2 regions of the Limosilactobacillus fermentum genome follow, and region 2 is predicted to be linked to the other one. Evidence: predicted binding sites of a transcription regulator. Region 2 holds the regulator's gene; the other holds the start of a gene.

Region 1 (14,824 bases), 350 kb from region 2:
CAGAGTTGAGTTCGTGAATCCGACGGAAAGCCAAACGACCAATCCGGCCAAAACCATTAATACCAATCTTTACAGTCATACTGTAATTTCCTCCTTTAGGAAAATAATTCATGTACCCATTAAGTGTATCACCATTAGCCAAAAAATACAGCCATCGTCGTGCATTTTTTAACAAAGTTCACCTAAATTGGGTACCACCAATATAAACAACATTGTACCCATTTCACTTGTGCTTGTCCAATCATGCCGCCTAGATTTTCCGTTGGCGATTGACGGTTGCTATTTAAGGTGACTTTCGTTATAATCGGAATGTTGAAATATTTACGAGAGAGATAAAGGAGGCATGAACCATGCGCAAAGCACATCCACACGGCGTTCAAGGCCGGCGTCCAATTGCTCCGAAGTACAAGCGGGCTTTAAAAGAAAAGAAGATTGAAGCTATCCGTAAGTGGGCTAAGGAAGCACCTGCTGACGAAAAGTAATTTCAATTATGATCCCCTCCCCCATTTGGGCGGCGGGGATTTTTTATTTCCTTGAAAAAAAGCCGTCCCCTTAAGCCCACTAGTCACCTTCACATCGGCAAAGTTGACCAAACAAAAAAGAGCTATCTAATTCGATAACTCCCCACATGGTCCCATGCCAAAAATTTTTACCTCAGTTTTACCACAGTTTCGATTTAAAACTATGTTGACTGATTTTCAGTAAGAATAAAAAATGCCGTCATCCCAAGGATTTAACCATCCCTGAAAATGACGACAATAAAACTTAGTGCCCCAAACAGGATTCGAACCTGTACATGGTTACCCATACAACGACCTGAACGTTGCGCGTCTGCCAGTTCCGCCACTGGGGCATAATATTCGTTTTTAATGCGCCCCCGGGGAGTCGAACCCCGATCTCGAGAACCGGAATCTCGCGTGCGATCCATTACACTAAGGGCGCGCTACCTTTTGGCGCATTTCTTTGCCTCGCTGCTTTGTTATCAAGCAACGTATATAATAATACACATTCAGCGCCTTTTTGACAAGCCCCTTTTTTAAATTAATTTTCCTCCCCTAAAGCGAGCATCTAGACCAATTTATATCAACCGGTTGTTTAAATTTGGTCATTAAAAGGACTTGCCAACTAGACCATTGAGGGATATGATAGGTATTGTCAATTAACGACGGGCATTCCCTCGTCATTAACCAATTTAAAACATAAACCAATTAAATAATTATGGAGGACCTAGACCATGACGAAACACGAACGGATGTTAGCAGCCTTAGACGTTTACAAAAACGGCGATGACAAAGCAGAAATGAGTCAATTGGCTGCCGAAAGCGCCAGCGCTGAATTAGATCTTTTATGCCAAGACCTGGATGACTAATCACTAATTATCTGGCTCGCCGACTGTCCCGGGGGGAGCACCGCCTTCTATGGCCGAAATCTGGTTAAGATGCTGATCATCTCCACCTTTTTTCTACCTAACATTTAAAAAGCTAGCATGAGTCCGTGAGAGTACTTTACTCGCGGACTTTTTTCACACCAAGTGTCAACTAATCGAGGATGGCCCCACCTCGTTACTTCTTGCCGTTCACGTTAATTTAAAAATAATTCTCTCAATATGTTAACGGTGTGACAGATTGCGAAAACGCCCCCAATTGGGCCTGGTCCATGCCAATGGGGTGAAAAACTTTTGCCAACGAGTGGGTAAATGATTTGACCTTTTTTGACCTATAGAGTAGACTATCCCCATAAGTTAGCAAACAGTACTAACTAGTGCTAATTAAGGAGGCCAACTGAATGAACTTAGTACCAACCGTCATTGAGCAATCGTCCCGTGGCGAACGCGCTTATGACATTTACTCCCGTCTTTTAAAGGACCGGATCATCATGTTATCTGGTCCGATTGAAGACAACATGGCAAACTCAATTGTTGCCCAACTGCTCTTCTTGGACGCCCAAGATTCCACCAAGGACATCTACTTATACATCAACTCCCCTGGTGGGGTGGTTACCTCTGGGATGGCAATCTACGACACGATGAACTTCATCAAGTCTGACGTTCAAACGATCGTGATCGGAATGGCTGCTTCAATGGCATCCGTCCTGGTTTCCTCCGGGACCAAGGGGAAGCGGTTCGGTCTTCCACACTCAACCGTGATGATTCACCAACCATCCGGTGGTGCCCAAGGTCAACAAACCGAAATCCAAATTGCCGCCGAAGAAATCCTGAAGACCCGCAAGATGATCAACGAAATTCTTGCTAAGAACTCCGGGCAAAGCTTCGAGCAAGTTGAACAAGATACTGAACGGGATCACTACTTAACCGCCCAAGAAGCCGTGGATTACGGCCTGTTGGATGGGGTTATGGATTCAAACAATCTGAAGTAACCCCCGCATCTAGGCACTAGGCAGAATTTATTTCTGCTTGGTGCCTTTTTTGATTGACAGCGGGGTGCCCCTCTTTTATTCTGGGGCTAAATTTAAATTGAGAGGAGCTCACCATGAACTACACCGACCAGTGGCGCCAAGCCGTTTTACCGACCTGGCAAGCTAGCTTTGACCACCCCTTTATCACCGCCTTGCACGACGGGACCCTGCCCGAAGACACCTTTCGCTACTACCTCATCCAAGATCACCACTACCTCACCGCCTTTGCCGCCCTCCACGAGGCCATCGCTGAACACCTACCGGCCGATCAAGCTCAGGTCTTGTTAGCCCTAAACGAAGGGAGTGGTGAAGACACCATCCGCGACAAGATGCACGCGGAGCTAGGGATCACCGCTACTGACTTTGCCACCACACCGGTCGGCCCCAACCGCCTACGCCTACATTAGCCACATGTATTACCAGCTCAATGAGGTTAACCCCCAGGCCGCCGTGGCCGGCTTGCTGCCTTGCTACTGGCTTTACGCCCAAATTGACGCCCACCTGGCCAAGTTAACTAGTCCCAAGCCACTCTACCAAGCCTTCTTTAACGCCTATGCTAGCGACGACTTCACCACGTCAACTAACCAAATGCTCGACCTAGTTAACCAAACCGCAGCCGCTAGCTCCCCGGACGTGCAAACCCAAATGGCGACGGCCTTTAAGCGCAGCGCCGTTTACGAAAGCCACTTTTGGCAAATAGCCTACCAAAAAGAACGGTGGTAATCAAAAGAAGCGTGCGGCCCAACCTCCGATACGGGCCGTTTGACCAAGCTAGAGCAGGAACATTAGTTTTAAAGACAACAAGAGGCTGCGAGAAATTCCTCGCAGCCTCTTGTTTATTATTTAGATTGCCTTGCCCTGCCGCAATTCGTCGGCGTAGGCATTTAGCTTGCGGAGCCGGTGATTGACCCCCGACTTTGAAATTGGGCCCCCGGGTACCAACGTCCCCAGTTCCTTTAGACTTACTTCCTGGTGAGCCAACCTAGTTTCGGCGATGGCACGTAGCTTTTCAGGGAGGCTACTTAGCCCCACCGTCGCCTCAATCAGCATAATATTTTCCACCTGGCGATTGGCGGCATTGGCCACCTTATCCATATTGGCGTTCTCACAATTAACCAGCCGGTTGACCGAATTACGCATGTCGCGGACAATCCGGATGTTTTCAAATTCGAGCATTGAAGTGGTTGCCCCGATCAACTGTAAGAAGTTCGCGATCTTTTCGGCTTCCTTTAAGTAGACAATGTAGCCACTGCGCCGGTTGGTGGTGCGGGCGTTTAGGTCATAGCGGTTGATCATTTCAGCGATCATCTCGTTGTGCTCTTCATACAAAGAATAGATCTCGAGGTGGTAGCGCGACGTCTCCGGGTTATTAACGGAACCGCCCGCCAAGAAGGCCCCCCGCAAGTATGACCTGATCATCAAGTCGTCGGTCAACAAGTCCAAGGGAACCCGTTCCTTGATTTGAAAACCGTCCAAAATGGCCAGGTCCCCCAAGATTTCCTGGACGTGGTGGCGTAAGCGAACCACGTAGGTGTTATTCTTTTTGAGTTTCATTTTCTTGCGGACCAGAATATCACTTTCTACCTTGTAAAGTTGCTTAATCAGTGAATAGATCCGCCGGGCGATGGCCGGGCTTTCGGTCTGGACGTTTAAAATCATGGCATGGTTAGCCAGCCCAATGGAGCCGTTCATCCGGATCAGGGCCATCAATTCGGCCCGGGCGTTTTTTTCGTGTACCGTGATCCCGGTGAGTTCTTTCTTCACTTCGCTAGCGTAAGACATGGAATCTCCCCTTCAGTTTAGTAATGAACGTCATGGAGCCGGTTGATCAGCTCTTCGACGACCTTGTCGCGATCATGGAAGGCCCCGTTATCGCGCAAGCGCAAAAAGTTACTAGAAATCACCCGGCACCCCATTTCCCGCAGGGTACGGAAATCATGGGTAACCGGCTGTGAAATCTCATTCCACTCCTTAAAGTCAATGTAGTCGTTTGGCACCGGCTGAATGTTGACCAAGACGGTATCGACAAAGTTCTTTCCCAGGTGCTTATTTAAAACCCGGACGTGGTCGGCATCGGTGAAGTGATCGGTCTCCCCCTTTTGGGTCATGATGTTGCAAATGTAGACCACCTCTGCCTTGGTTTCACAAACCGCCCTCCCAACGTTTTCGATCATCAGGTTCGGTAGGATCGAGGTGAACAAACTCCCCGGCCCCAAGACGATTTGATCGGCGTCCATAATGGCCTCGATTACCTCCGGCACCGCTTCTGGCTGGTGGTGTTCCCCGTCACTAACCCAAACGTGGTCGATTTGCCCGTGGGCGGCCGTAATCTCCGACTCGCCCCGAATGACCCGGCCATCGGCAAAGGCCGCGTTTAAAGTCAGCGGTTCGTTGGCAACCGGGTAGATGTGACCATGGATTTTCATCATCATCCCTAGTTCTTGGACGGCCTCAAAAATCCCGCCCCGCATTTCTGCCAAGGCCGAGATGATTAAATTGCCGATCGCGTGCCCCGCCAAAAATTGGTCGGTACTCCGGAAGCGGTACTGGAAAATATCCTTTTCAATCCGGGGCATTTCCGCCAAGGCCACCAAGGCATTGCGAATGTCGCCAGGGGGAACCACGTTCACGTAATCACGCAGGATCCCCGATGAGCCCCCGTCGTCAGCAACGGTCACAATGGCAGTAATATCAACATTATGGTCTCTTAGGCCGCGTAAAATGATTGGCAGGCCGGTCCCGCCACCAATCACCACAACCTTCGGGAGATGATGCATCAAAACGACTCCTTCTTTCTGTTAGTTGGCCTTGTCCACGTCACGGTGATGGACGTGAACTGGGTATTGGTTATTCTTCAGGTCAGCGGCCAGCCGGTTAGCAATCGTTACTGACCGGTGTTGGCCCCCCGTACATCCAATGGCAATTATCAAACTACTCTTGCCCTCCTTGATGTATCCCGGCAAGGCGACTTCAATTAGCGAATACAAGTGTTGGTAGAAGTTTTGGGCCAGCGGATTATCCATTACGTAAGCTTGGACCGCCGGATCGTTCCCCGTCTGGTGCTTTAGGTCTGGAATGTAATACGGGTTAGGTAAAAACCGGACGTCAATCACCAAGTCAGCGTCCAGGGGAAGCCCGTACTTAAAGCCAAAGGACATCACGTTAACGTAAAACGAGTGGGCCTCGTCCGGTGAAAAACGTTCCGTAATTCGTTGCTTAAGCTGGCGGGGCGTCAGGGTGGTCGTATCAACTACCAGATCCGCTTGCGACTTCAGGTCATTTAACAGCTGGCGCTCCCGCATGATGCCTGGTAAAACACCATCTTGGTGACTCAAGGGGTGGGCCCGGCGCGATTCTTTATAACGCGAAACTAGCTCCTCGTCCGTAGCCTCCAAAAATAAGAGCCGTAGCGTAAGATCAGAACGCCCCCGTAGTTGCGCTACGCACGGCACCACCTGATCGTAAAATCCCCGTGACCGGGAGTCCATCACCATTGCCATCCGGGTAATTTCACCGGACTGCTTAACCGCGTCAACGAACTTGGTGGCCACGCTAGGAATCATGTTGTCAATGACAAAGTAGCCCAAGTCTTCAAAGGATTGGACGGCCACCGTCTTTCCGGCCCCGCTCATTCCCGTGATGATGACCACTTCTAATTGTTCCGCCATTATCAAACCCTCCCGTCTTTTCAAACACCCGTCTATTGTAACACACCGGGCGTGTCATGCCTAGCAACGCTACCCGGCGTATCAAAAAAGGAGGCCGGAAGCATCGTTTCTCCCGGCCTCCGACTGTATTCACGAACGTTAGACAGAAAGTGCGCCAACCAACCGTGGCCCTTCACTTGGGGCTACGTGGTTGGTGAGTTCCCACCTTCTTGTTACGCCTAGTTACTTTCGGGGGTTCCCTTTTCGGTTTTGATATTTAATTCCTTGGCCAGGTTAGCGACCGACAGAATCGGTACCTGGTGCTCTTCTAGGTAACGGAATTGCGCACTCTTCTTGCTGGCCGCCCGTGGCACCGTACTATTGGTGTCCAAAAGCAAGCCGAGCCGGGCTTCCTTTGGTGAAACCCGCTTAAATTGATGCTGGTAGTGATTAGCCAATTGGTCAATCACGGACTGATCGTTGGTGATCCGGGCCTGCTTGGGGTTAAAGACCACCGCCACCGGTACGCTACCGTCATCTTGGGCCAGTTTCTTTAAGGAAACGGGGTGCTCACTTAGGTCAACCAAGTGACGGTCAGCCGGTTGGTCAATTACCATCGGCACCTGCTTAGAGGAATTGGTGTTGGTCGTTGCATTGGCGGACTTGGTCACTTGGCGGTTTCCCTTCTTGGTCGCCTTGGTCCGCCCAGCCTCCTTGGTAGACTTGGTATTGGTCGGGGCTTTTTTCCAACTAGCAATTTCCGGCAGGGCGACTAAGTAGTCGTAAACCTGCGCGGTTAACAAGACATCTGAAAGGGCATGGTGCATATTTGAGACGTCAAAGCCCAGCAAACGCCCTACCCCACGCAGGCTCGGTTTATTGGGTAGTTCCCCTAACCAGCTGACCAACTCGTCAACTTCAAAGCAGCAGACCGCCTTCTCATCAACGAGCGGGCCACCGTGGTTTTTAATTGCCTCTAACAACACCTGGAGATCGCCGTGGACGTTCCACCCCCCAATCGGTAGGCTAAAGTCGATAAAGTTTAAGAGGTCGGCAACGATCTTATCCCACTGTCCCTGCTTCTTGTAGGTCTTGTAGGTGACGTTGGCGTAATCCATTCCACGCAAAATATCGTCGGCCTCGGCGTCGGCCCAGTAAACAAAGCGGTGGAATTGCTTACCGACCTTGCGCCCGTTTTGGTACTTGACCACCCCAATTTCTAAGGGGAGGTGCTCCCGGGTCTTTTTATGGGTGGCAAACTCAAGGTCTAGCATGTAGTACTTGCTTGGTAGACTCTGGAGTTTGGCCAGTTTCATTTCTTGCATTCTAAAATCCTTTCCATTAGGTGATTTATCCGAACGTGATCGTTAAATCAAGGATAGGAGGGCGCGCCCCTTTTTGTCAAGAAAGGTCCTTACTTCTTCTTTTTAGCGGCCCGTTCCGCCGCCCACTTGGCATCCCGGTCCAACATCTCCTTGAGGTAGTGACCCGTGTAAGAAGCTGGGACCTGGGCCACTTCTTCCGGGGTTCCGGTAGCGACAATTTCTCCACCGGCTTGACCCCCCTCGGGACCGAGGTCAATCAACCAGTCGGCCGACTTGACCACGTCTAAGTCGTGTTCGATTACCAAAACGGTGTTCCCAGCGTCAACTAGGCGCTGTAGCACTGCTAGCAGGCACTTGATGTCGGCCATGTGGAGCCCGGTCGTTGGTTCGTCGAGGATGTAAAAGGAACGCCCGTTAGATTGACGGTGCAACTCACTAGCCAGTTTCATCCGTTGGGCTTCCCCCCCGGACAGGGTGGTGGCTGGCTGGCCGAGGTGAACGTAGCCTAGGCCAACGTCTTGAATCGTTTGAAGCTTACGCCGAATCTTGGGAATCGCACTGAAAAAGTGGAGGGCCTCTTCAACGGTCATGTCTAAGATCTGAGCGATATTTTTGCCCTTGTATTCAACCTCCAAGGTTTCCGAGTTGTAACGGGTGCCGTGGCAAACCTCGCAGGGAACGTAGACGTCGGGCAAGAAGTTCATCTCAATCTTGATAATTCCGTCCCCGTGGCAGGCTTCACACCGTCCCCCCTTGACGTTAAAGGAGAAGCGGCCCTTTCCGTAGCCCCGTAACTTGGCCTCATTAGTTTGGGCGAACAGGCCCCGGATGTCGTCAAAGACCCCCGTGTAGGTGGCCGGGTTCGAGCGCGGCGTCCGCCCAATTGGTGACTGGTCGATGTCGATCACCTTTTCCACGTTTTCCAAGCCGCGGATCTCCTTGTATCGCCCTGGCTTGTCGCTGGCCCGGTTTAGTTGCTGGGCCAGGATCCGCTTGAGGATCTGGTTAACCAGGGTCGACTTACCGGAGCCAGACACCCCGGTGACGCAGATAAACTTCCCCAGCGGGAACTTAACGGTGATGTCTTTGAGGTTGTTTTCCTTGGCCCCCACGAGGGTCAAGACGTGGCCATTGCCGGACCGACGCTCGCTGGGTACCGGAATCATCTCCCGTCCCGACAGGTACTTACCGGTCAAAGACTTGCGTGAGCGCATAATCTGTTTCGGGGTCCCAGCCGCCATCACCTGACCACCGTCTTCGCCGGCCCCCGGACCAATGTCGATGATGTAATCGGCCGCCCGCATCGTATCCTCATCGTGTTCCACGACAATCAGGGTGTTCCCCAGGTCACGCATCTTCTTCAGTGAGTTAATCAAGCGGTCATTATCGCGCTGGTGGAGCCCAATCGATGGTTCATCTAACACGTACATGACCCCGGACAAGTTGGAACCGATCTGGGTCGCCAACCGAATTCGCTGGGCCTCCCCCCCGGAGAGGGTCCGTGCCGACCGGGAGAGGGTCAAGTACTCAACCCCCACGTTTTGCATAAAGGTCAGCCGGTCGAGAATTTCCTTTAGAATTGGCCGGGCAATCTCTTGGTCTTGTTCAGACAAGTGAACCCGCTGGAAAAAGTCAATTTCTTCAGAAATCGGCAGTTCCGAAACCTGACCAATGTTTTGGCCCGCCACCTTCACTGCCAAGGCCTGTTCGTTGAGCCGGTAACCGTGGCAGGCTGGGCACGGCAACTCGGCCATGTACTTACGCATCTGCTCGCGGGTGAAGTCGGAGTTCGTTTCCTTGTAGCGGCGGGAAACGTTATTGACCACCCCCTCAAAGGTCACGTCGACGTCACGAATGCCGCCAAAGTCATTTTGGTAGTGGAAGTGGAAGGTTAAGTCATCACCGTACAAAAGCTGGTGCTTGGTTTGGTCATCGAAGTCTTCAAAGGGGGTGTCCATGTCAATCCCGGCGGCCGCGCAGTACTGGGCCAACAGGCTGGGGTAGTACTTAGAAGAGATTGGGTTCCACGGCACTAAGGCCCCCTCGTTTAAGGTCTTCGTTTGATCGGGAACCACGAGGTCGACGTCAACTTCTAACTTACTCCCGAGCCCCTCACAAACCGGGCAGGCACCCAGCGGGGCGTTGAAGGAGAACAACCGTGGTTCCAGTTCGGGCATCGAGAAGTCACCGTACGGGCAGGCGTAGTGTTCGGAAAAGGGGATCTTCTCACCGCCAATAATGTCGGCCACCGCCACCCCATCGGCCAGGCGCAAGGCCGCTTCAAAGGAGTCAAACAGGCGTGAACGAACGCCGTCTTTCACGATAATGCGGTCCACCACCACGTCAATGGAGTGCTTCTTGTTCTTCTCCAGTTCCGGTACCTCATCGACGTCGTAGGTTTCACCGTCAACTTGCACCCGGACAAAGCCGTCCTTTTTGATCTTGGCTAACACTGCCTTTTGGGTCCCCCGCTTTTCGTGGACGACCGGCGCCAGTACCTGCAGGCGGGTCCGTTCTGGCAACTCTAGGATCTGGTTAACCATTTGCTCAGGTGATTGGCTGGCAATTGGTACCCCGTGGGTGGGACAAAGCGGCGTCCCCACCCGGGCCCACAAGAGGCGCAAGAAGTCGTTAATTTCCGTCACCGTCCCCACCGTTGAACGGGGGTTATGGGAAGTCGTTTTTTGATCAATCGAGATCGCCGGCGATAGCCCTTCAATTGAGTCCACGTCCGGCTTATCCATTTGGCCAAGGAACTGGCGCGCATAAGCCGACAAGCTCTCCACGTACCGGCGCTGCCCCTCAGCGTATAAGGTATCAAAGGCTAAGGAAGACTTGCCGGAACCAGACAGCCCCGTGATGACGACCAACTTATTCTTGGGGATCGTCACGTCAATGTTCTTTAAGTTATGTGCCCGGGCACCCCGAATTACAATCTTTTCGTTTGCCATCAATAACTCCTATTTCTTCTTCATTCGACTAGTCAGTTCCATGACCGTATCACGTAAAGTAGCGGCCTGTTCAAAGTCTAGGCGCTTGGCGGCCGCCTTCATCTGCTCGGTTAGCTCGGCGATCATCTGGGCCTGGGCCTCTTTATCTAGGGCCGCAAAGTCCTTGCTGGTAAATTCTGCCCCCTTATCGGCTTGCTCATCTTCTACCGGCTTAACGGCCTTAATTGCCTCTTGGATCGGCTTAACGATCGTCTTTGGCGTGATGCCGTGCTCCTTATTGTAGGCCTCTTGGATCGTCCGCCGCCGCTTGGTTTCGTCGATGGCGGCCCTCATCGAATCGGTAACCGTGTCGGCATACATAATCACGGACCCGTTGGCGTTGCGGGCCGCCCGCCCAATCGTTTGGATCAAGGAGCGTTCGTTACGCAAGAAGCCTTCCTTATCGGCATCCAAGATGGCCACTAAGGAAACCTCCGGAATGTCTAATCCCTCCCGTAAGAGGTTGATGCCGACTAAGACGTCAAACTTACCCAGCCGCAAGTCGCGAATGATTTGGGTCCGTTCCAAGGTCTTGATATCTGAGTGCAGGTACTTGACCTTTAAGCCAAGGTCCTTTAAGTAATCCGATAAGTCTTCGGACATCTTCTTGGTCAAAGTGGTGACCAATACCCGTTCGTTTTTTTCGATCCGCTTGTTAATCTCGCCAACCAGGTCGTCGATTTGCCCCATCACCGGTCGTACTTCAATGGTCGGATCCAAAAGCCCCGTTGGCCGAATAATTTGTTGGACCACCCGGTCAGTTTGAGCTTCTTCGTACGGGCCTGGCGTCGCCGACATGTAGATGACCTGGTGGACGTGACCCTCAAACTCCTTCAGGGTCAACGGCCGGTTATCTAAGGCGCTGGGCAGGCGGAACCCGTAGTCGATTAGCTGCTGTTTGCGGGCGCGGTCACCGTTATACATTCCGCGGACTTGGGGCATCGTCTGGTGTGACTCATCGACAATTAACAGGAAGTCCTTGGGGAAGAAGTCTAAGAGGGTGAAGGGGGGTTCGCCGGGCTTGCGCCGGTCCATGTAACGGGAATAATTTTCGATCCCGTTGGTGTAACCCATCTCCCGCATCATTTCGATATCGTAAGTCGTTCGCTGTTGGAGGCGCTGGGCTTCTAAGAGCTTGCCTTCCTTGGTAAACTTAGCGACCTGGCTCTTCATGTCGGCTTCGATTTCCGGCAGGGCTAGGTCCATGATGTCTTCGGAGGTCAAAAAGTGGGTGGCCGGGAAGATCGAAACGTGTTCCCGGTCGCCGATTACCTCGCCGGTCAAGGCGTCAACTTCGCGAATCCGGTCGATCTCGTCACCGAAGAACTCAACCCGGATCGCCTTTTCCTCCCGGGAGGCTGGGAAGATTTCCACCACGTCGCCCCGGACCCGGAAGCGCCCGCGTTGGAAATCAATGTCGTTACGGTCAAATTGGATCTCAACTAACTCACGCAGGAGCCGGTTACGAGGGATTTCTTGACCGACCCGCAGGGAAACGACGTGGTTTTGGTATTCGGCTGGCGAACCCAACCCAAAGATCGAGGACACCGACGCCACCACAATCACGTCGTTGCGTTCGATCAAAGACGAAGTCGCCGAGTGGCGGAGTTGGTCGATTTCGTCATTAATGGAGGCGTCCTTTTCGATGTAGGTATCGCTAGAAGGAACGTAGGCCTCCGGTTGATAGTAATCGTAATAGGAAACAAAGTACTCCACCGCATTATTAGGGAAAAACTTCTTCATTTCCCCGTACAACTGACCGGCCAAGGTTTTGTTGTGGGAGAGAATTAGGGTCGGACGGTTGACGTTTTTAATCACGTTGGAAATCGTAAAGGTCTTCCCGGTCCCGGTCGCCCCAAGCAGAATTTGGGCGTGGTCACCCTCTTCAACCCCCTTGGTCAAGGCCGCAATGGCCTCGGGCTGGTCCCCGGTTGGTTGGTAATCCGATACAAGTTGAAATTCTTTATCCGGTTGGCGATAAATCATCGTCTGGCCCCCTTTGTTGCTAGCGTACAAGGGCCCGCGGTCAAAACTCCACCACGGGCCCACAATTAAGTTAAGTTTAGCACACGAACGTTTATTCGTCTAATTAGATGACTTTTCCTTGTTGACAGGGGTGCGCCCCTTCTCCTCTTCGATCCGTTGCTGCCAAAGGTGGACGTAATTAAGCCAGGCAAACTGGTAGCTAGCGGCCACCACGTAGATGACCAGGGTGATGACCAGGGGCCACCATAGTTTTAAAATCACCAGCGCCCCGGCGACAAACATGGCTAGGTTGGCAATTACCGTCACTAAAACGGGAGTCTGTTTTTTCATCTCTGTTACCTTTGAATAATCTGGGTGGTGATGATGGCTAGCTGTTGGCTGTTGGTGGCGACGTTATCCTTTAACAGTTCCGGCAAAATCTTCTTTAAAAAGTACTGAACGCTGGCCAGGTTGGAAAAGTCCATGATCGCCTCCAGGCTGGAGCGGTAGATATCCATGTAAACTGGCTCCGGGTTGCCCTTTTGGATCTCTTCAAAAGATTCGTACATCAGGTCAATCTTGTCGGCCACCGATAAAATCTGCCCCTCCAAGCTCTCATCCTTGCCCTCACCTAGCCGCCGTTCGTAGGCCGCCCGGAACTCGGCCGGGATTTCAGATTGGATGAAATTCTCGGTTAGCGACCGGTCGACCTTGGCTAACATCGTACGCAACTCGGGGGTGGCGTACTTAACCGGCGTCTTAATATCGCCGATGAAGCGCTCGGTGTAATCGTGGTTAAGCGCCTTCTCGTACAGGGAGCGCCAGTTGATTTCGTTACCAGCTTGTTCTTCAATGTCGCCCAACATCTGGGCCGCTTGGGTCACCTTAAAGGAGTGGGCGGCCACGTTATGTTCTTCAAATTTAAAGTAGCCCGGTGCCCGGTTGATCATTTCCAGGTCGCTTAGGCTCTTAAGGTATTCATGCATTCCCATGGTGATTCTCTCTTTTCTAAAAGGTGAGTGGAGTGGGAACCAACCCTAATGCAGGCCGTATGACTAAGCTTAGTCGAAGGTTGTCATGGCACGTAGCGTTCTTTGGCCTGCTTAGACACTAGGCCTGCGGTTGGTGACCACATTATCTGTGTAACATAGTGGATTTAACAAAGGGGCGGAAGAAACCAGCGTTTCCCCAACCCCCTCATTAAAATTATTCATTTGCAAACGCAGTTAGGGCTGCTTCAAAGTCTGCCAGTTTTTGGTTAGCCTCCTGGTTGCTTGACCCGGCCGTTCCAATGTAGAACTTCAGCTTCGGCTCGGTCCCGGACGGCCGGATGGCGATCCAAGTTTCGTCGGCCAAGACGTAGCGTAAGACGTTCGAATTTGGCATTCCCAGCTTTTCCACGGTTCCGTCGGCCAAAGTCTTGGTATCCTTGGCGAAGTCTTCGGTCTCTTCAATCTTGACCCCGGCAAAGTCCTGCGGCGCTTCTTCACGGAACTTCTTCATCAAAGCAGCGATCTTGGCTGGTCCTTGCACCCCGGCGTAAATCGTTGAGATCGTCTTTTCCTTGAAGTAACCGTACTTGGTAAAGAGTTCTTGCACCCCGTCAAATAAAGTCATTTCCCGGCTCCGGTAGTATGCGGCCACTTCTGCCAACAAGACCAGGGTCTGGATGGCATCCTTGTCGCGAACGAACGGCTTGATCAGGTAACCGTAGGATTCTTCAAACCCAAACATGAAGGTGTGGTTGTGCTTGGTTTCGTATTGGTGAATTTGGTCAGCAATCCACTTAAACCCGGTCAAAACATTGACCATCGTTACCCCGTAACTTTGGGCGATCTTGGTGGCAAAGTTCGTTGAAACGATTGACTTAACGGCTGCCGCGTTGTCCGGCAGGGTACCGGCCTGTTTGTTAGCTTCCAAGATGTAGTGGAGCAAGACGGCGGCAATTTGGTTCCCGGTCAACAATTGGTACTCACCGTTTGGTTGGCGAACCGCGCAGCCCAGCCGGTCGGCATCCGGGTCGGTTGCGATTAAGATATCGGCGTCGACTTTCTTCCCGAGGGCCGTTGCCCGCACGAAGGCTTCCGGAAATTCCGGGTTCGGGTTCTTTAAGCCCGGGAAGTCCCCGTTCGGCGCTGCTTCTTCTTCAACCAGCTCGTAGTTAGTGAAGCCCGCTTGCTTGAGGGCCCGTTCCCCGAGCATCCGGCCAGTCCCACACAACGGGGTGTAGACAAACTTCATGTCCTTGCCAAATTCCGTGGCCAAGTCGCTGTTGACCGTAACCGTCTTAACGTTGGCCAGGTAGGCTTGGTCGACTTCTTCGCCGATTACAACCTCTAAGCCCTGGGCCTTAAGTTCTTCTTCGTCAGCTAATTCGATGTTAAAGAGGTCTTCGATTTGGCGGATGTAGCCGGTCATCATGTCCGATTCCTTCGGTGGCATCTGACCACCGTCTTCACCGTAGATCTTGTAGCCGTTGTAT
Region 2 (14,824 bases):
GAATTGATTCAAATTAACTGGTATTTGAATTGCCGACCACTCAAATGTTTAAATTGGCGAACACAGATTGAGATCTTTTTGCGTAATCTGCGTTACTAAATTTGTTCAAGTTATTTCTTGCAATCTACCAAAAGGTAATTATTTTTAACAAAGTGGTCCCATGTTGCCCCCACTAAAAAGCCCCTCACCACGCACTCGGCGCGGGGAGGGGCGGTGATAATTGATTTAATTAGTGGCGGCTAGCGCGGTGGTTGCTGGTCCCGTTTATCTTGTGGACCCGGCGCTTGTATTTAGGTTGGTTGCCATCTTCTAGTTTAAAGTGGCGCATCTTGCCCAAGAAGGGGCGCCCACTGAGCCGGATCCGGGTCCACGCTTGCATTAGCTCGATCATGCCGGTCAGCTGTTCGACGCGCTTGGGACCCTCGGTGGTAGCGGCGGCCATGATATCGTCGTTTAAACGGGCAACCAGGTTATTATGGTAGTTCAATAGCTCGCTAGTTAGCGGGGCGTTGCGGTATGAATTAAAAAGCTTTTGGATCAGCTCCATGGCTTCCTTGGCGCTTTGGGGCTGGATATAACGGTGATCTGCTGGCATGATGTTCCTCGGTGATAAATTGCGAAAAGATCTTTGACTTTTGTTGACTTTTAACGGGACGGTTGGTATATTATACATTGTATTTAGCACTTAGATGGCCAGAGTGCTAAAAGGAAGTGATCAAGATGCTAACCAAACGTCAAGAAGAAGTCCTGCAAGCGATTGTACGCCAATACACCACGACCGGTCAACCGGTCGGCTCCAAGGCACTTGTCGATCACCTGGCCAAAAAGGTCTCTTCGGCCACCATTCGAAACGAAATGGCGGTGTTAGAGCACGAAGGGCTGGTGACAAAGGAGCACTCCAGTTCCGGGCGGGTACCGTCCAAGCTGGGGTACCGTTATTACGTCGACCACTTACTGGATCCGTTGTCGGTAACTGAAAATGACCTGATTGTAATTCAAAACTCGTTGGGTACCGAGTACCAAAAGATTGATGAGATCGTTTCGCACTCGGCCGACCTCTTGTCGAACCTGACGAGTTACACCGCCTTTACCTTAAAGCCGGAGCAAAAGGACGCCCGCCTAAGTGGTTTTCGCCTGGTTCCGCTGGGCAACCACAGGGTGATTGCCATCTTGGTAACGGACACCGGGGACGTGGAGAGTCAATCCTTCACCCTGCCCCGGGGGATCGACACCGAGGCCATGGAAGCAGTCATCCGATTGATCAACGACCAGCTAACCGGGCTAACCTTACCGGAGGTGGTTAAGCGCCTCGTCACGGACATCCCGTTGCAGGTGACCCGCCACCTCCACCAACCCGAGGGCTTCTTGAACATCTTTGATTCGGTGGCTTCCCGGGCCGCTCACGAGCGCTTCTTTGTGGGGGGACGGTTGAATTTGCTAGGCTTTGCCAACCAGCAAAACCCGGCGGCGGTCCAAGAATTGTACGCGCTCTTGGACCACGGCAACAATTTGCAGGCCATTTTGGATCCGGATGACGAACACGATATCTCGGTTCGGATTGGAAATGAGATTGCCGACAACCAGGTCTTAGATGACTACAGTTTGATCACAGCAAAGTATCAAGTTGACCAGTATGGGGAAGGTATCATCGCCGTCTTAGGCCCGACCCGGATGCCCTACGCTAGGACCATTGGGTTGGTGGAGGCCTTCCGCCGCGAGCTGGCCAAGCGCTTACTTGACCACTACCGCCGCTATTACGACTCCTAGGAGGGATTAAATGGCAAAAGATGAGGAAAAGAACACCCAAGCTTCCGCAGCCCCAAACGAGGGGGAAGTAAAGGCTAAGCAGGAACGGACGTCGGACAAGGAACCGGCGGCTAAGGCCGGGGAGACCGAAAAAGTTGCCGATTTGCAAAAGCAAGTTGAAGAATTAACCAAGCAACTGGATGACCAAAAGGACCAGAACCTGCGGGCCCAAGCCGAAATGCAAAACATGACCAAGCGCTTTAAAAAGGAACAGGCGCAACTGCTCAAGTACGATGGTCAGGACCTGGCCAAGGGCATTTTGCCGGTTTTGGACAACTTAAAGCGGGCCCTGGAAATTGAAGTTGAAGACGAAAACGGTCAACAACTCAAGAAGGGGATCCAAATGGTACACGACCACCTGGAAAAGGCCTTAGCCGACCACGACATCAAAGAAGTTGAGGCGTTAAACCAACCCTTTGATCCGACCACGCAACAAGCGGTGCAAACCGTCGCTGCTAGTGGTGATCAAAAGCCGGACACCGTTGTGCAGGTGCTCCAGGCCGGTTACGTCTTGCATGACCGGGTCCTGCGCCCAGCCATGGTGATCGTGGCCCAGTAACAAACTGAAAATTAATAATTAAAAGAGGGATTTAAGTATGGCAAGTAACAAGATTATTGGTATCGATCTCGGTACTACTAACTCCGCCGTTGCCGTGATGGAAGGTAACGAACCAAAGATTATCACCAACCCAGAAGGGGGCCGGACCACGCCGTCCGTTGTTTCCTTTAAGAACGGTGAAGTTCAAGTTGGGGAAGTGGCCAAGCGCCAAGCAATCACCAACCCGAACACGGTCAAGTCGATCAAGAGCCACATGGGTGAAGCCGGCTACACCGTTGACATCGAAGGCAAGAAGTACACGCCGCAAGAAATTTCGGCCATGATTTTACAATACATCAAGAAGTACGCCGAAGACTACATCGGTGACACGGTGACCGAAGCCGTGATCACGGTGCCGGCTTACTTCAACGACGCCCAACGTCAAGCTACCAAGGACGCTGGGAAGATCGCCGGTTTAGACGTTAAGCGGATCATCAACGAACCAACCGCTTCTTCGTTGGCTTACGGGCTGGACAAGAAGGACAGGGACGAAAAGATCCTGGTTTACGACCTTGGTGGTGGGACCTTCGACGTTTCGATCCTCGAACTCGGGGATGGGGTCTTCCAAGTGCTCTCTACTAACGGGGACACCCACCTCGGGGGGGACGACTTCGACCAAAAGATCATGGACTGGCTGATTGACGGTTTCAAGCAAGAAAGCGGCATCGACCTGTCCCAAGACAAGATGGCCCTTCAACGGCTCAAGGACGCCGCTGAAAAGGCCAAGAAGGACGTTTCCGGGGTTCAAGAAGCCCAAATCTCCCTGCCGTTCATCACGTCCGGCGACAACGGTCCGCTCCACTTGGAAAAGACCTTAACCCGGGCCCAATTCAACCAATTGACTAACGACCTGGTTGAACGGACTAAGCAACCGGTTCTAAACGCCTTAAAGGACGCCGAACTCAGCTTCTCAGACATTGACGAAGTGATCTTAAACGGTGGTTCCACCCGGATCCCGGCCGTTCAAGAAATGGTGAAGTCCTTGACCGGTAAGGAACCAAACCACTCAATCAACCCGGACGAAGCCGTTGCCCTCGGGGCCGCCATCCAAGGTGGGGTCTTAACCGGTGACGTTAAGGACGTCGTTCTCCTCGACGTGACGCCGCTGTCCCTCGGGATTGAAACGATGGGGGGCGTCTTCACTAAGCTGATCGACCGCAACACCACCATACCAACTTCCAAGAGCCAAGTCTTCTCCACGGCCGCGGACAACCAACCAGCCGTTGACATTCACGTCCTCCAGGGTGAACGCCCAATGGCCGCCGACAACAAGACGCTCGGGAACTTCCAACTGACGGACATTCCGCCTGCACCACGTGGTGTTCCGCAAATCAAGGTAACCTTTGACATCGACAAGAACGGGATCGTCAACGTTTCTGCCGAAGACCAAGGGACCCACAAGAAGCAAAACATCACCATCAAGTCCAACTCTGGTTTGACCGACGAAGAAATCGAACGGATGAAAAAGGACGCCGAAGCCAACGCCGAAGCCGACAAGAAGAAGAAGGAAGAAGCCGACGTACGTAACGAAACCGACCAACTCCTCTTCCAAACCGACAAGACCTTAGAAGAACTCAAGGGGAAGGTTTCCGACGACGAAATCAAGAAGGCCCAAGACGCCAAGGACGCCCTGCAAAAGGCGAAGGACGACAACAACTTAGAGGACATGAAGGCCAAAAAGGATGACTTAAACAAGATCGTTCAGGACCTGACCGTTAAGTTGTACCAACAAGCCCAACAAGAAAACCAAGCTAACGGTGGCCAACCAACTGGCGACCAAGGTGACGGCAAGAAGGACGACGACAACACCGTTGACGGGGACTTTGAAGAAGTTAACCCCGACGACAAGAAGTAATTAGGTCCTATAATTGAGCAAGAAGCCAAAGGCCAGGAAACCGGACTTTGGCTTTTGCTTGCTATGGTGAACTGTGCGATAATAACCTACAAAATTTAGTGAGAGGTATTCATGGCAGAAGAAGATTTATACGACGTTCTCGGTGTCAAAAAGGACGCCTCGGAGGCCGAAATTAAGCGGGCCTACCGGAAGTTGGCGGCCAAGTACCACCCGGACGTAAACCACGAGCCGGGCGCCGAAAAAAAGTTTAAAAAGATAAACGAGGCCTACGAAACCTTGAGTGACGACCAAAAGCGGGCCCAATACGACCAGTTTGGCACGACCGGCTCCCAAGCGGGCGGTTTTGGCGGTCAAGGTGGCTTCGGTGGCTTTGGCCAGGGCGGCTTCAGCCAGGGTGGTTTTGGCGACTTCTCCGATATCTTTGGTGACATCTTTGGTGGGGGCCGGGCCCGGCGTGATCCGTCCGCACCACAACAAGGGCGCGACCTCCAGTACACGATGACCCTGGACTTCATGGATGCCGTCTTTGGTAAGGAGACTTCGATCAAGTACAACCGGTCCGCCGAGTGCCACACCTGTCACGGGTCGGGGGCTAAGCCGGGCAAGTCCGCCCACACCTGTTCCACTTGTCACGGCCAAGGGTACGTCCTTCGGCAACGGCAAACGATGATGGGGATGATGCAGTCCCAAGAAGTCTGCCCAACCTGTGGCGGTAAGGGCCAAGTGATCGACCCGGCCGACCAGTGTGACACCTGTCACGGTGCCGGGGTAACCGAGGAACGGCACGAACTCAAGGTGAAGGTGCCGCAAGGAATTGACGATGGTCAGCAGATGCGTCTGCAGGGCCAAGGGGAAGCCGGCAAGAACGGCGGCCCATACGGTGACTTGTACATCGTCTTCCGGGTCACGCCGAGCCGCGACTTCAAGCGGGATGGCAACACGATCTACGTCGACCAAGACATCTCGATTTCCCAGGCGACCCTGGGGGACCACGTTCAAGCCAAGACCGTTCACGGCGACGTTGACTTGAAGATCCCGGCCGGGACCCAGTCGGAAACCAAGTTCCGCCTGCGTGGCAAGGGGGTTCCGCGGGTCAACGGTAACGGGAACGGCGATGAATACGTCACCGTTCACGTTAAAACGCCAAAGACCTTGAACAAGCGCCAACGCGAGGCGATGCTGGCCTTTGCGGCGGCCTCTGGTGAAGACGTGAAGGGCGTCAAAGCGGGATTTTTTGATAAGCTTAAGGATGCCTTCGAAGATAATAAATAAGATGGTTAGCTTTCGATCATTAATTGTTTAATAAAGGCGCTCTAAAAGGGCGCTTTTTGTTTTGTTTGCACAATAATTTTTGCTAATTAAGCGGTTTTGGGTTATTATTTGGATAGAGAATATGTAGACGATGAGTAACGGCTGAAGTAGGGCTGAGGTTAGCGATGGCGTCCCCAATCAGCAAGGAAGAACCCCACCACGAGCGGGGTTCGGGCAAACCGTACTCGGGAGTCCCCTTGCTTATCATGCAGGGGGGCTTTTTGTTACTAATCGGCTACACGGGAGAAATGCACACAAAAGAGAAGAAAGGAGTCGGCCCGGGTGGGGGTCGATAGAGGGCCAATGCTTGCACTTATTGATTACGGCGCGGGCAATGCTCATAGTGTCCAAAAGGCGTTTGCCTAATTGGGAGCAAAGACGGTATTGACCAACGACGCCAAACAAGTTATTTCTAGCGATGGAATCATTTTAACCGGGATCGGCACCTACCAGTCCGGGATGACCAACTTCATGCAACGCCACCTGATCGGACCCATCCGGCGGGCGGTGGAACAGGGGGTTCCCTTACTGGGGATCGGGCTCGGCATGGAGTTGCTATTTGATTACTCAACGGAGGGCGGTTTAATTCCCGGCCTGGGCTTAATTAAGGGCCGGGTGACCGAAATCCCGAGCACCCCGCAACTGCCGGTGCCGATTGTCGGCTGGAACATGAACCGGCTGGGAAACCCGGTCAGCCGCTTTAACTAAATTGATGAGGAGTACACCTACTTTGTCCACTCTTATTACGTCCAAACGGCGCCCCAAAACATTGTCGCCACGGCCGAATACGGGGTCGTCATCCCGACGATCGTTCACCGGGGCAACGTGGTCGGGATGCAGTTTCAAGCCGAAAAGAGCGGGCCAATGGGCTTGAATTTATTAAATGACTTTCTCGAAGGAGTGGTGGCAAGGTGAGTTACGTAAGTAGGGGAGGTGAAGCAGATGCTGACGAGGCGGATTTTGCCGTGCTTAAACGTGATTGATGGTCGGGTCAAAAAGCGCCTACTGGGCAGCGAGCGACTATTGGACGTTGGCGACCCGGTCGAGCTGGCCTTTAAGTACCAGGAAAACGGTACGGACGGCCTGGTTTTCATCACGGATCCCAAGTAGGCCGGCGGTGGCCAGAAATTGCTGGATATGGTCGAGGCCATTTCTCAACAGGTCTTTATGCCGATGACGGTCGTGTGCAACGTGCGGACGGTCGTGGAGGTTAGAAACCTGTTGTTAGCCGGGGCCGATAAGGTGGGGATTAGCACCCGGTCAATCATGGCGCCGGACTTTATTCCCAAGGTCGCCCAGGTCTTTGGTAACCAAAGCATCGTCGCCATACTAGATTACCACGTCGACCCGCGTACCAACCGCAAGATCGTTTGCACCCCGGGCAACACCGAACTCGATGCTTACGAATGGACCTTGCGGGTCGTCGAGCTGGGGGTCGGGGAGCTCCTGGTTAACTCGATGGACCGTGATGGGACCGAAAACGGCTTCGATACCGCCTTTTATCGTGACTTGACCACCACCCTGACCATTCCGGTGGTGGCCTCGGGCGGGGCCGGCTCGACGGTGGACTTTGAAGAGGTCTTTGTCAACTCCGGGGTCACCGGGGCGATGGCCGCCTCGGCCTTCCACCTCGACCAGATGACGATTAGCGAGGTCAAAGAGACCCTACTCGAAAAGGGGATTTTGGTTCGGTAAGTATAGAGTGGGGAATCACCTCCTTGGCAGAATCAAGGACACCGCTGACGCGCTAACCTGTGTCCTATCCTTAGCCCACGGCCTGCTTTATGGTTGGTCCGCACTTCCCTCTAGTTCGTTAAACAATCATTAAGGCACTTCATTGACGGGTGCTTTTTTAGTTGGCCAAGCGTATACTAGTGACAATTTTAGGCAGGAGGTTTTTTTATGAAAGTTGATGGCCACACCCACACCGAGTTGTGCCCGCACGGCAGTGGTGACCACTTAGAAGCGATGGTGGAACGGGCGATCGAGCTGGGCTTTACCGACTACTGGGTGACCGAGCACGCCCCGTTGCCGGTGAACTTTAGCGATGCCTTCGGGGGCCCCTTAGATGACATCCAAACCGCCTCGTTAAGAATTGACCAGGTCGATGACTACCTGGAATTAGCCAACCAGATCAAGGAACGCTTCGCCGCTCAAATTAAGGTCCACATCGGCTTTGAGTTGGATTACCTGGCCGGTTTTGAAGCCGACCGCCGCCACTTTTGGGACCACTACGGCCCACAAGTTGACGGCGGCATCTTGTCGGTCCACTATTTGCCGGGCCGCGACGGCCGCTATTACGGGGTCGATTATAGCCCCGAGGAACTAGAGCAGGGCTTTGGCGAGTTGATCACCCATCCCCAGGAACTGTACCGCTATTACTTCAGCCAGTTGCAACGGGCGGTTAACTGCGACTTAGGGCCCAACGCCCCGAAGCGCTTGGGCCACCTAACCCTGATTAAAAAGTACCAGGACCGTTTCGGCCTCGACACCGACTTTGACGCCACCACTTGGCAAGCCATTGAGCGCCTGTTGGCCCAAATGGTCGCCGACGACTGGGAAATTGATTTCAACACCGCCGGGCTGTTTAAGGCCGATTGCAACGATTTTTACCCGGGGTGGGAAATCGCCGCCCGGGCCAAGGAATTGGGGCTGCCGTTGGTCTTTGGTTCCGACGCCCACGCCACGGTCGAGGTGGGGCACGCCTACCACTTGTTTGAAAAATTTAGCCAAAAGGTTTGACCTTGGCAGATTGCAAGAAATAACTTGAACGAATTTAGTGACGTAGATTAAGCAAGAAGATCTCGATTGGTGTGTGCCAGTTAAGACATTTAAGTGGTCGGGAATTCAGATACCAATTGATTTGAACCAGCTGGCGATCGCTCAGCTCTTCAATGGCTTGTCCCTTGGGAATAAACCGTCGCAAAACTCGGTTACGGTTCTCATTACTACCACGTTCATGTGGTGAATAAGCATGGGCAAAATAAACCTGAGTACCTGTTAGCTGTTCAATTGTCTGATAGTTAGCGAACTCTTTACCATGATCCACGGTAAGCGTCTTGAGCTTGTCTTGAAGTTGACTAGCTAGTTCAAGTACGGCTTGAGTCATGGACTGACTGTCGCGACCATGGAGCCGTTTAACAATTGTCAGGCGACTCTTACGTTCCACAAAAGTAGCCACAGCCTGACCTTTACGTTTGCCAGAAAGTACGGTATCAGCTTCAAAGTGGCCGAATTCCTGGCGAGTTTCGACTTTATGAGGCCGCTCCTCAATGGAGCGGCCGTGATTGAACGTACCACGCTTTTCTTTAGCACGATGACGACGAATTCCATGATCAGGCAAATCGGGCAACTGTATATCAAGCCAGCCTTGATCAATCCAGTTATAGACCGTCTTGTAGGTAATCCCCACCACATGGGCAACTTGTTCAGGGGACCACTTCTGGACTTGAATCTTTTCCTCGACCAAGTGTTTAAGGTTTTTAGTGAGCGAAGACTTCCGCCCCCGTTGACTAACCTTTCGTTCAAAGTCAGTCTGCGCTAGCCCAGCCTGGTACTCACTATTTAGCCGGTGAAGTTCGTTAAAGATGGTGGTCTTACTAAAGCCTAAGTAGTTAGCGATGTATCGCAAGGAACGTCCTTCATTATGAAGCGTTTCAATGACAACACGGTTCTGGAATGATAAAATAGTGGTGCTCATCAAGGTCCTTCTTTCTAATGGATTGTGTGGTAACACCATTAAAGACCTTGATGGGTTTTTCTGTCCACTTAAATGTTCAACTTAAATTTTACAATCTGCCCCTTTTAAAAAAAGTGGCGTATATTTCTATTAAAATTTAGTGAGTAAAAAATGAGTAAGGACCAGGAGAGTAGGAGTGGGGCTCCCAAGCAGAGAGTCGCCGGCGCTGGGATGGCGATTGACCCCCGCTTCGAACCACACCTGGGAACTGGACGGCTGAACGGAGTAGGTCGGCCCGGGACCACCCGTTAGCAGGGTTGAAGTTAGCTTCAACGTGAGGCCCCTTTCGTGAGGGAGGGGTGAACGGAGGTGGAACCGCGCTCCTGTGCCCTCTTGCAGCAATGCAAGGGGGCGTTTTTTATTCCAAAGGAGGTTGAGTTTGATGCAAGATTACAAGTTACCAGCTGGCTTGCGGGACAACTTTGGTCCCCAAGCGACCCAAAAGGAAAGCGTCCGTCATTACCTAACGGGCCTGTTTCAACGACATCACTACACCCTGATCGAGACCTCCCTGTTGGAATACCGGGACGTCTTTGGCCCCTACGAGTTGCAGGCCGAAAGCCTCTACCGGATCTTAGAAGCCGATGGTCAGGACTTGGTGCTACGCCCGGACCTGACCCTGCCGATCGCCCGCTTTTTGGCGACGACTAACGTCAGCTTGCCCACCAGCTTTGCCTACGTGGGCGAGCAGTTCCGCCGTAACCGCCAGCTGACCGGGCTTTATAACCAATCCACCCAGGCGGGGATCGAACTGGTTGGCTTTCAATCACGCCGGGCCGAGTTGGAGTGCCTAACGGTGATCAGCGAGTTAAACCGGGACCTCTTTAATGGGCGGCTGCTGGTGGAACTGGGGCAGGCCAGGCTAGCCGACCTGGTGTTAGCCGACTTGCCGGCCAGCGAGCGGCAAAAAGAAGCGATCAAGGCCGCCCTCTTTAACAAAAACGTCCCCGACTACGAGGCGGCGATTGCCCCCTTTAAACGGGAGCGCCACTACCCCTTCTTGGTGGAGTGGACCTGGCTGTTTGGTAAGGCGGACGTGGTCGAAAAAATGGTGGCGCCGCTGTGGGTCAACCCAGCGGCCAGGGAGGCGATGCAGGAGGTGTTGGACCTCGCCAAGTTGGTGGCCCAGCTGGGCGACCAAGAGCTCTTGGTCGACTTTTCGACCGCCGCACCGCAGGCTTACTACACCGGGGTGACCTTCAAGGCCTACGCCGACCAAACTAGTACCTACCTGGTATCGGGGGGCCGCTACGATAACCTCCTGGCCAACTTCCAGGAAAAGAGCGAACCGGCGATTGGGCTGGGGATTGACGTAACCCTCATCGCCCAGCTGTTGGAACGGAGCGCCCCGAGGGACCAAGCGAAGCCAACCCTAGTCTTTTGCCAACTAGCCGACTGGCCGACCTTTGCCAAGCGCTACGGGGGGGATCCTGCCTACGAGGCCTGTCTGGCCGACAGTTTGGTAGCGGCCCGCACCCAAGCAGCGGTAACCGGCCAGCAACTTAAAGTCATGAACGAAGAGGGGGACTTAATCGATGCTTAAAATCGCCTTAACCAAGGGGCGGGTGGAAGAACAGTTCACCGCCCTGCTGGCCCAGCGGGGCTTTGACACCAGCCCCTTAGAAAACAAGCAGCGCCGCTTGATCATTGAAGTGGCCGACCAGTTTGAGTTCATCCTCGCCAAGGGGCCGGATGTCTTAACCTACCTGACCAACGGGGTGGTCGACCTGGGGATCGTCGGCAGCGACATCCTGATGGAACAAGACGCCGAAAGTGACGAACTCTTGGACCTAAAAACCGGTCAGTGCCAATTTATCCTGGCTTCAACCGAAGACTTTGACCCCGACCGCCCGGGGCGCAAGGTGATCGGCACCAAGTACCCCCGGGTCGCCCAACGCTACTTTGCTCGCCGCGGCCAAGACGTCGCCATCATCAAGTTGGAGGGGTCGGTGGAGTTAGCCCCCTTAATTGGCCTGGCCGACGCCATTATTGACATCACCGAAACCGGCCGGACGCTGAAGGAAAACCACCTAGTCATTTACGACCGCCTCGATCAGGTTTCGACCCGGTTAGTGGCCAACCCGCTGGCCCTCAAGCAAAAACGGGACGAGATTTACTGCTTTGTCACCACCCTCAAGGGAGGAAACTAACATGAAGATTTACCAAAAGAACCTCACCGAAATGAAGCAAATCGTGGACGACTACACCAGCGCCACCGTCGACCCCCAGATTGTCGCAACGGTTGCCGAGATCATCCAAACCGTCCGCCAAGAAGGCGACGCCGCCCTCCGCAATTACGGCGCCCAGTTTGATAAGGTCGACGTTAAAGAGTTTGCGGTCCCACAAACCGAACTGGAGGCGGCCTACCAAACCCTGCCGTCAAACCTCAAGGACGCCCTGGCCACCGCTAAGGCCAACATCACTAGCTTCCACCAACAAGAAATTGAGAACGGCTTTGCCGATTTAACCACGCCCGGGGTGGTGCGGGGCCAAAAGGTGACCCCCTTAGCCCGGGTGGGCCTCTACGTGCCGGGGGGCACCGCCGCGTACCCGTCGACGATCCTGATGAACGCGATTCCCGCCAAGCTAGCGGGGGTCGGTAAGTTGGTGATGGTCACGCCGCCGCAAAGGGAGGGGATCTCCCAGACGGTGCTGGCCGCCGCCTACCTGGCCGGCGTCGACGCCGTTTACCAAGTCGGGGGTGCCCAAGCGATCGCCGCCTTAGCCTACGGGACCGAAAGCATCCCGCAAGTCGATAAGATCGTTGGCCCGGGGAACATCTTCGTCGCCACCGCTAAGCAACAGGTTTTTGGCCAGGTCGCCATCGACATGGTGGCCGGGCCGTCGGAAATCGGGATCATCGCGGACGGCAACGCCAACCCGGACGAAGTAACCGCCGACCTCTTATCGCAGGCCGAACACGACCGGCGCGCCCGGGCGATGCTAGTCACCGACAGCGTGGAACTGGCCGAGGCCGTTTCCGCCGCCGTTGACCAGCAGTTAAAAACCCTGCCGCGTCAGGAAATTGCCCAAGAAGCGATCGCCAACCGTAGCTTCATTGCCGTAATGGCGGACCAAGACGAAATGTTTGAACTGATGAATTCGATCGCCCCGGAGCACTTGGAACTCCAGGTCCAGGACCCGATCACCGCGATGGGCAAGGTGCAAAACGCCGGCTCGGTCTTCTTGGGCCGTTACGCCTCCGAGCCGCTCGGCGATTACCTAGCCGGGCCAAACCACGTCTTGCCAACCGGGGGAACCGCCCGCTTTGCCTCACCACTAGGGGTGTACGATTTCGTTAAGCGGACCCAGTTCTTGCAATACACCGAAGCCGCCCTGGCCGGGGTGGTGCAAGAAGTCGCCGACTTGGCCCGGGCCGAGGGGCTGGAGGCCCACGCCCGCGCCGTTGAAGCCCGTTTTAAGGAGGGAGATTAAGATGCGAACTGCCACCATTAAACGCCAAACCAAGGAAACCCAAATCGAGGTTAGCCTCAACCTGGACCAACAAAGCGGGATCCAAATTGATACCGGGGTCGGCTACTTCGACCACATGCTGAACTTGTTGGCCAAGCACGGCCGCTTTGGCCTGGTGGTCAAGGCAACCGGTGACCTAGAAGTCGACGCCCACCACACGGTCGAAGACACTGGGATTGTGCTTGGCGAGGCCCTCAAGGAGGCGCTGGGCGACAAAGTCTAAATCGAACGCTACGGCGACGCCATGGTGCCAATGGACGAAACCCTAGCCCAGGTGGTCGTCGACCTGTCGGGGCGCTCCTACCTGGTCTTTGACGCCGAACTGACCAACCCGCGGCTGGGTAGTTTCGAAACCGAGGTTACCGAGGACTTTTTCCAGGCCCTGGCCTTTGCCGCCGAGATGAACCTGCACGCCCGGGTCTTGTACGGGCGTAACACCCACCACAAAATCGAAGCGCTCTTTAAGGCGACCGGTCGCGCCCTGCGCCAGGCGGTCACGATTAACCCGGCGATTGAGGGGGTTAACTCCACGAAGGGGGTCATTTAATGCTTGCGATCATTGATTACGGGGCCGGCAACACCTATAACGTCGAAAAGACCTTTGCCTACCTGGGGGTGCAGGCGACCTTAACCGCCGACCCGGCTAAAATTTTAGCCAGCGACGGCCTGATCCTCCCTGGCGTCGGCGCCTTTAACGCGGCAATGACCAACTTGAAGCAACGGGGGTTGGTTGAGCCAATTAAAGAAGCGGTGAAAAAGGGCACACCCTTCTTGGGAATCTGCTTAGGGATGCAGATGCTCTTTGATTATTCGACCGAATACGGCCAAACCGCTGGCCTCGGTTTTATCCCCGGCCAAGTCGTGGAGTTGCCCAAGCAACCGGGCCTCTTGGTGCCCGAAGTGGGCTGGAACCAAAACCGCTTGGTCAACCCGGCGAGCGCCTACCGGCAGGTTGACGGGGAATTTACCTACTTTGTCCACTCCTATTACGCCTAGACGCCGGTCCAAAACGTCGTCTCGGTCGTCGATTACGGGGTACTGGTGCCGGCGATCGTTCAAAAAGACAACGTGGTGGGAATGCAGTTTCACCCCGAAAAGAGCGGCACGGTCGGCCTCGGTTTGTTAGAGCAATTCTTAAAGGGGGTAGAAAAATGATTAACCCAGCCATTGACCTGCAGGGCGGCCAAAGCGTCCGTTTGAAGCAGGGCGATTTTGACCAAGCGACCCTAATTGAAAACACCCCCCTGGCCCAGGTAGAACGCTTTCAGGCGGCGGGGATCGACCGCCTCCACTTAGTCGACCTGGATGGCGCCCGACTCGGCCACCCGGCTAACCAGGCGGTGGTCAAAGCAATCCGCGACTCCTTTACCGGCATGATCGAGCTGGGCGGCGGGATCCGGACCGCCCAGGCGGTCGCCGACTACTTAAAGCTGGGGATTGACCGGGTCATCTTGGGCTCGGTGGCCGTCAAGGACCCCCAGCTGACCCGCCGGGTGTTAAATGACTGGGGTAGCGCCCGGATTGTGATCGGCGTCGACGGCAAGGATGGGATGGTGGCCATGGAAGGCTGGCTCAGCCAGTCGACGGTGCCAATGGCAACCTTAATTGGCCGGCTGGTGGAAGCGGGCGCCGTTAATTTCATCGTTACCGACGTCGCCCAGGACGGGATGATGGCAGGTCCCAACTTGAACCTGCTCGGCGACTTGCAGGCCCAGTTCCCAACCGCCAACATCATTGCCTCCGGCGGGATCCGCAACCTAGCAGACATTGACGCCCTCAAGCGAGTCGGCGTCAAAGAAGCGGTCGTCGGCCGGGCAATGTTTGAGGGGACGCTGACGCTCGAGGAGATTAAGGAGGCCAACGCCAATGCTGACTAAACGAATTATCCCCTGCCTAGACGTGACCGATGGCCGGGTTAAAAAGGGGGTCAACTTTGTCAACCTGGTGGACGTTGGTGACCCGGTAGCGATTGCCCGCCGCTACCAGGAACAAGGGGCCGACGAGCTGGTCTTTTTAGACATCACCGCCACTAACCAGGGCC

What was found. The regulator HrcA, encoded in region 2, represses chaperone genes, less so after heat shock. The targets are predictions, from matches to a motif close to TTAGCACTCNNNNNNNNNGAGTGCTAA.
Region 1: the regulator HrcA is predicted to act here: its motif matches at 1,742-1,768, upstream of clpP (ATP-dependent Clp endopeptidase proteolytic subunit ClpP).

The regions. Positions count from the first base shown of each region.
Region 1 is NZ_CP040910.1:472,297-487,120, reverse strand. Features, by position in the region: gene gap (type I glyceraldehyde-3-phosphate dehydrogenase) at 1-79, opposite strand, end outside; gene FG166_RS09515 (hypothetical protein) at 351-482, shown strand; tRNA gene FG166_RS02315 (tRNA-Leu) at 770-853, opposite strand; tRNA gene FG166_RS02310 (tRNA-Arg) at 871-942, opposite strand; gene FG166_RS09510 (hypothetical protein) at 1,235-1,369, shown strand; gene clpP (ATP-dependent Clp endopeptidase proteolytic subunit ClpP) at 1,786-2,376, shown strand; gene FG166_RS09505 (thiaminase II/PqqC family protein) at 2,490-2,822, shown strand; gene FG166_RS09500 (thiaminase II/PqqC family protein) at 2,779-3,138, shown strand; gene whiA (DNA-binding protein WhiA) at 3,259-4,197, opposite strand; gene FG166_RS02290 (gluconeogenesis factor YvcK family protein) at 4,215-5,192, opposite strand; gene rapZ (RNase adapter RapZ) at 5,214-6,083, opposite strand; gene FG166_RS02280 (3'-5' exonuclease) at 6,302-7,387, opposite strand; gene uvrA (excinuclease ABC subunit UvrA) at 7,477-10,338, opposite strand; gene uvrB (excinuclease ABC subunit UvrB) at 10,348-12,363, opposite strand; gene FG166_RS02265 (hypothetical protein) at 12,463-12,693, opposite strand; gene FG166_RS02260 (HD domain-containing protein) at 12,699-13,334, opposite strand; gene FG166_RS02255 (phospho-sugar mutase) at 13,549-14,824, opposite strand, start outside.
Region 2 is NZ_CP040910.1:821,295-836,118, forward strand. Features, by position in the region: partial or broken gene FG166_RS04080 (transposase) at 1-99, shown strand, start outside; gene FG166_RS04085 (hypothetical protein) at 230-595, opposite strand; gene hrcA (heat-inducible transcriptional repressor HrcA) at 721-1,767, shown strand; gene grpE (nucleotide exchange factor GrpE) at 1,778-2,365, shown strand; gene dnaK (molecular chaperone DnaK) at 2,403-4,259, shown strand; gene dnaJ (molecular chaperone DnaJ) at 4,371-5,531, shown strand; gene FG166_RS09560 (type 1 glutamine amidotransferase family protein) at 5,937-6,278, shown strand; partial or broken gene hisF (imidazole glycerol phosphate synthase subunit HisF) at 6,513-7,265, shown strand; gene hisJ (histidinol-phosphatase HisJ) at 7,473-8,312, shown strand; gene FG166_RS04125 (IS30 family transposase) at 8,347-9,270, opposite strand; gene FG166_RS04130 (ATP phosphoribosyltransferase regulatory subunit) at 9,692-10,852, shown strand; gene hisG (ATP phosphoribosyltransferase) at 10,845-11,459, shown strand; gene hisD (histidinol dehydrogenase) at 11,461-12,744, shown strand; partial or broken gene hisB (imidazoleglycerol-phosphate dehydratase HisB) at 12,746-13,330, shown strand; partial or broken gene hisH (imidazole glycerol phosphate synthase subunit HisH) at 13,330-13,938, shown strand; gene hisA (1-(5-phosphoribosyl)-5-[(5-phosphoribosylamino)methylideneamino]imidazole-4-carboxamide isomerase) at 13,935-14,660, shown strand; gene hisF (imidazole glycerol phosphate synthase subunit HisF) at 14,650-14,824, shown strand, end outside.